Regions from separate parts of the Lysinibacillus sp. FSL K6-0232 genome, predicted to be linked through region 1. Evidence: riboswitches for the same ligand, from Rfam matches in the RefSeq annotation. Region 1 holds a riboswitch; the other holds the start of a gene.
The links. Region 1 has a riboswitch for cobalamin ahead of cobT (nicotinate-nucleotide--dimethylbenzimidazole phosphoribosyltransferase). Riboswitches for the same ligand answer to the same signal wherever they lie in the genome.
Positions count from the first base shown of each region.

Region 2: another riboswitch for cobalamin. It lies ahead of MHB42_RS09395 (ABC transporter substrate-binding protein); the one in region 1 lies ahead of cobT (nicotinate-nucleotide--dimethylbenzimidazole phosphoribosyltransferase).

Region 1 is NZ_JBBOYW010000001.1:1,191,355-1,194,510, reverse strand. It holds gene MHB42_RS05565 (trimeric intracellular cation channel family protein) at 1-116, shown strand, start outside; gene cobT (nicotinate-nucleotide--dimethylbenzimidazole phosphoribosyltransferase) at 163-1,227, opposite strand; cobalamin riboswitch at 1,311-1,487, opposite strand; gene MHB42_RS05555 (rhodanese-like domain-containing protein) at 1,594-1,896, opposite strand; gene hfq (RNA chaperone Hfq) at 1,995-2,222, opposite strand; gene miaA (tRNA (adenosine(37)-N6)-dimethylallyltransferase MiaA) at 2,302-3,156, opposite strand, start outside.
Region 2 is NZ_JBBOYW010000001.1:1,925,323-1,928,478, forward strand. It holds gene MHB42_RS09390 (IS1182 family transposase) at 1-1,421, shown strand, start outside; cobalamin riboswitch at 1,746-1,934, shown strand; gene MHB42_RS09395 (ABC transporter substrate-binding protein) at 2,063-3,046, shown strand; gene MHB42_RS09400 (precorrin-3B methylase) at 3,065-3,156, shown strand, end outside.

The DNA.
Region 1 (3,156 bases):
AAATGTTTACAGGAGATATTTTTCTCTATATTTTATTTGCTATCATTACAGCATTACGTATTCTTTCTTATATGTTGAAATGGCGTTTACCCTTACGTAAATTAAACAGAGCATAATTTTCCTATTAGCTATCCGTCACTAATAAAAAACCAAACAATGCTATCACACATTGTTTGGTTTTTCTAATTTCATCGTTTCCTCTAATGTCGCCATATTTTTCATCATTGAGCAAGCCGCATCCAAAATCGGGAAGGCTAAGGCTGCGCCAGAGCCTTCTCCTAAGCGCATATTCATATGTAGCATCGGCTCAATGCCAAGCAATTCAGCAGCCATTTTAGCACCCGGCTCCTCTGAGGCATGAGAAGGAATCATATAATCCTTTACTTTCGGCTCAAGCTTATAGGCAATAAGTGCAGCAATAGTCGAAATAAAACCATCAATTACAACAGGCTTACGATGTGCAGCAGCAGCAAGTATAACACCAGCCATCGCTCCTATCTCTAGCCCTCCAACTTTAGCCAGTACATCAATTATATCTTTAGGATTTGGTTGATTAATCGCAATGGCTTTTTTAATAACAGCTACTTTATGTGCAATGCCCCCTTGACCAACACCTGCACCAAACCCTGTAACATCAATAGGATCACAGCCCGTCAAAACAGCTAATATAGCAGCGCTTGGTGTTGTATTACCAATCCCCATTTCCCCTGTTCCAAGTACAGTAGCTCCCTGTGCTATTTCCTCCATTGCCACATGAATCCCGACTTCAATAGATTGAATCGCTTCCTCTCTGGACATAGCAGAACCTCTTGCCATATTAGCAGTGCCATATTTAATTTTCTGCATTATAACACCAGCATCAGGCGGAATATCCCCTTTAACACCAACATCTACTGTGACAACCTTTGTATTCGTTATACGGGCAATCGCACAAACACCTGTACCACCCTTCGGAAAATTTAATGTTTGAAGGAGCGTAACATCTTGTGGATTGGATGTAACACCCTCCTCACAAACACCATGATCTGCCGCACAAACAATCATGACCTTTTGTTCAAGGCTTGGCACTAACTGTTCTGTTATTCCAGCAAGCTGTACAGCAATGGACTCCAGTTTCCCTAAACTTCCCGGAGGCTTACATAGTGTATCGATTCGCATTTTTGCTTGCTCCATCATCTCCTTCTGAACACCCTGAATGTTATGAATTGTACTTTGTAATAATTGCATCATTATTTCTCCCTTCATTTAAACAAAAAAGTCTGTAGTTTATTGTCATGACAAATAAACTACAGACTTTTCCATCATCTATATCTTCCCAAAGCAAGCAGGCAGGTCTTCTGGCTCAAGTTCAACATTTCATAACACCTTCCCAGCTATTCACCAGTGGTATTCGCTATGAAACTCCCTTATACAGTGGCGGGTCCGCTAAAGCTTTTCACTTTATTCCCTATTCTCCCGTAATGGGCACCTAATGCTTTTATATAATTGAAACTTCTATTTCTACCTTCTATCCATCAGTTCGGTCACTCTATCCGTCACTTTTTGGATTCTATCCGCCATTTTGGCTGTTCTATCCGTTTTCTTTGAAAGAGGTTATTTAAACTCCAACTCACCATCATATGCAAGCATGCCGCCTTCAAGGTTTGTTACATCGAATCCATGTGCCTCTAAGTAAGCGCAGGCATTGGCAGAGCGTCCTCCTGCCTTACAAACAATAATATATGGCTTTGTGACATCTAATTCTTCTAGGCGCTCAGGGATTGTAGCAAGAGCAATATGCTGTGCGCCAGGGATCATGCCGTGTGCAACCTCATCGTCTTCACGTACATCAATAATATATAAATCTTCATTTGCATCCAATAGTTCTAATAATTGTGTTGTTTCCATTGATTTCATTATTATAGCCTCCAAAATAGCAATTTCCTCTATCATTATAGCTTGAAGTCTAAAAAACAGCTAGTGCGAAGAACGCATTAGCTGTTTTATAACCTTTATCATTCAGTTTCTAACAACTCTACGTGCTTGGCTGGAACGAATGTAGAAATAGCGTGCTTGTAGATAAGATGTTGCTTATGTTCAACATCCATTAATAAAACGGTAAAATTATCATAGGATTTCACTGTTCCCTTTAGCTGAAATCCATTTAACAAAAAGACAGTGACAAAAATACTGTTTTTACGTAATTGATTTAAAAACGCATCTTGCAAATTAATTGATTTCATCCAATAGCCTCCCTACCAACTTTCTACCTCTTCATTCCTATAGTAGCATGTTCTACCAATTTATCAATGAGTAATTTATCTATAATTGCTCATCGGCTGTTAAAAAATAAACGTCCATTTTATTACGAAAATAAGTTAGCTGCCTTTTCGCATAGCGGCGTGAATTTTGTTTTAAGCTATCAATCGCTTCCTCTAATGAGCATTTGCCATCTAAGTAATCATATAATTCCTTGTAGCCAATTGCTTGAATGGACTGCACACCTCGAATATTCTGCTGCCATAGACCTTTTACTTCGTCTAAAAGCCCTTGCTCCATCATGATATCGACACGACGGTTAATACGGTCATATAGCACTTCACGGGACATATTTTGCCCTAGCCCAATAATAACATGCTTATACAGCGGTACTTGTCCACGATTTTGGGCTTCAGCCGCTTTTGATACACCACTTAACTCCAGCATTTCCAATGCGCGAATCACACGGCGTGTATTATTAGGATGAATGGTTGCGGCTGTTTTAGGGTCTAGCTTTTGTAGCTTATGATGCATTGCCTCTGGGCCGAGTGCTGCTAGCTCATCATAGTAAGCTTTACGTGTCGCTTCATCTACTCGTTCTTCAGTAAATTGGAAATCATAAAGTACGGCTTGGATGTATAAGCCTGAGCCACCAACTATGATGGGAAGCTTCTGTCTGGCTTGAATTTCTGCAATTTTGTCCCGTACTAGCCTTTGGTAATCTGCCACAGAAAAAGCTTCCGTTGGCTCTAAAAAGCTAAGTAAATGATGGGGAATTCCCTCCATCTCCTGCTCTGTAATTTTAGCTGTACCAATATCTAGCCCCTTATAAATTTGCATGGAATCACCGTTAATAATTTCTCCATTATATTTTTTGGCTAATTCAATGCTTAACGCTGTTTTACCAGAGGCAGTGGG
Region 2 (3,156 bases), 730 kb from region 1:
CGTACATGGCGTTGTACGATTTAATTATTCCAAAGGACAATATGCTTCGCCAAATCAATGAACTTGTGGATTTCTCATTTATTCTAGACGAACTAAAATCGAAATACTGTTTAGTTAATGGCCGTAACGCGATTCCACCGATTCGCATGTTTAAATATTTACTGTTAAAAGCGATTCATGACCTGTCGGATGCCGACCTTATCGAACGTTCAAAATTCGATATGTCCTTTAAATATTTTTTAGATATGGCACCAGAAGAGGAAGTGATCGACCCCAGTTCCCTGACAAAATTCCGTCGACTCCGTCTTCAAGATATGAATTTATTAGATTTACTGATTCAGAAAACTGTTGAAATTGCTTTAGAGAAAGGACTACTCCTTAGTAAAATGGTGATTGTCGACGCTACCCATACAAAAGCGCGATATAACCAGAAAACGCCCAAAGAATTTTTACAGGAAAAATCCAAAAATGTACGTAAAGCCGTGTATCAACTAGACGAAAACATGGTCGGAAAATTCCCTGAGAAGCCTGCGTCAAATGAAGTCACAGAAGAATTAGATTACTGTCGTCAAGTAGTTGAAGCAGTCGAAACACAATCAAAGGTTGCACAAATCCCGGCTGTGAAAGAAAAATTAAATGTTTTAAAAGAAGTGATAGATGATTATGAGAATCATTTAAGCTATTCAAATGATCCGGATGCACGTGTTGGCCATAAGTCAGCAGATTCTTCTTTCTTTGGTTTTAAAACGCATATTGCGATGAGTGATGAACGTATTATTACAGCAGCGGTTGTGACGACGGGTGAAAAAAGTGATGGGCACTATTTACAAGAGTTGGTAGAGAAAAGTAGAACTGCCGGCATGGAAATTGACACGGTGATTGGTGATGCCGCCTATTCCTGGAAAGAGAATTTAGTGTATGCAAAATCGGAGCAGTTTCAGTTAATTTCAAAGTTAAATCCAGTAATCACAAATGGCAGCGGACAACGGAAAATTGAATTTGATTATAACAAGGATGCGGGTATGTTTGTTTGTCCAGCGGGGCACATGGCAACTCACAAAAGACGTACGGGCAGGAAAACCCTGAATCAAAGTTTAACGTTTCATTTTGATATTGAAAAATGTAAAGTTTGCCCGATGCGAGAGGGCTGTTATAAGGAAGGGGCGAAAAGTAAAACGTATAGTGTAACGATTCAATCCGATACACATCAAGAACAAGCAGCATTCCAGGAAACAGCCGAATTCAAAGCACTTGCCAGCAAACGCTATAAAATCGAAGCGAAAAATAGTGAATTAAAGAACCCACACGGCTTTAAAACAGCAAAATCGGCGGGTTTATTTGGCATGGAAATTCAAGGAGCCACGACGATCTTTGCGGTCAATCTGAAACGGATACTCAAACTACTGAGTGAAAAAGAGTAGGAAAAAAGAAAGAAATAAGGCACCTTCCATTCAAAAACGAATGGAAAGTGCCTTATTTTTGTTTGAAAAACTAATTCATCGTAAAAAATGTAAGTTTTTCAGTGCCCTAGCTCAGAAAAGGTAGTTTTCCCTGCATCTACATGTGCAAGCACGCCAATTGTTTTATACATGATAAATCCTCGTTTCCATTGCTTTTTTCGTTTTGTAATCAAATACTATCATATAATATTCTGCCCTTATGTCGAAATAGTGCTAAGATAAGTATGATTATTTATTTATGCATTGCCATAAAAATATTCTTCTGCTAGTCTATCAATAGTATGAATAATCATAAAACATATTGGTGCAAATAGCATTTGTTATTTGCTTAAAAGGGAAATCGGTGCAATTCCGATGCTGTCCCGCAACTGTAAATGGGGAGTCTATACAATATGCCACTGTAGCATTGAGCTATGGGAAGGCGTATAGATGATGAACCTAAGCCAGGATACCTGCCAATATGGATGGATGAACTACGAACCACGAGGATGGGGATAGTGATAAAGGTTGACGAACCATTTTTTCACTATGCTACTCTCTTGGTGACAAGAGGGGTTTTTTTATGCCTTCTTGCCATTTTTATAGCAAAGGAGAACAGGAACATGACAAAATGGAAAAGTAGTTGGCTTGTGTTAGTCATTGCCCTTGTAGCGATGTTAGCAGCATGTAATACGGAGTCAGCAGAGCAGGAAGAACAAACAGAGCCAGCAGAAGCAGCGGCAACGGAAGTAACGATTGACAATAATGATACAACGCAAACCTATAAGGAAGCACCAACAAAAGCGATTAGCTTAAATCAGCATGTGACAGAAATTATGCTAGCGCTAGGCTTAGAGGATGCTATGGTAGGTACGGCTTACTTAGATGATAAAATTTATGAGCCATTGCAGGAGGCATACGAGAAAGTGCCTGTTCTATCAGACCAATATCCAACAAAGGAGCAGGTCATTGATGCAGAGGCAGACTTTTTATATGGCGGCTGGAAAAGTGCCTTTGGCGAAAAGGGAGTTGGCACACCTGAGGAGCTGGAGGAGCTAGGCATTCATACGTATTTACATACATCTTCGAATATGACAAAGCCAACATTGGAGGATATTTTCACAGATATTCGCAATGTGGCGAAGATTTTCCGTGTGGAGGAGCGCGGAGAGGCATTGATTGAGCAAATGACGAAGGATGTAGATGCTGTTCGTGCGAAATTACCGCAGGAGGGCGAAAATTTACGTGTTTTAGTATTTGATAGTGGTGAAAAGGATGTGTTCACGGCTGGTCAAAACTTTATGAATGAGCTTGTAACCATTGCTGGCGGTCAAAATGTTTTTGGCGATGTGGAATCAGGCTGGACAACTGTATCGAAGGAGGATGCAGTAGACCGAAATCCGGAGGTGGTTGTTGTTATTGATTATGGTGAAACAACAGCCCAACAAAAAATAGACTTCTTAAAAAATGATCCAGCATTAAAGGAAATGGAGGCTGTTCAAAATGATCGTTTCGTTATCCTACCACTATCAGCAGCATCTGAGGGGGTACGTGCAGCAGAGGCGATTGAAATTTTAGCAAAGGGCTTCTACCCTGATAATTTTTAAGAAGGAGCCGCCAGACAAATGAATGCATTTCAGAAAAATATACCTGACCAAACCTTTGAAACATTGAACCGTCAAGGTGACTTTACACGTTTAGTTATTAGCCCAGGTAT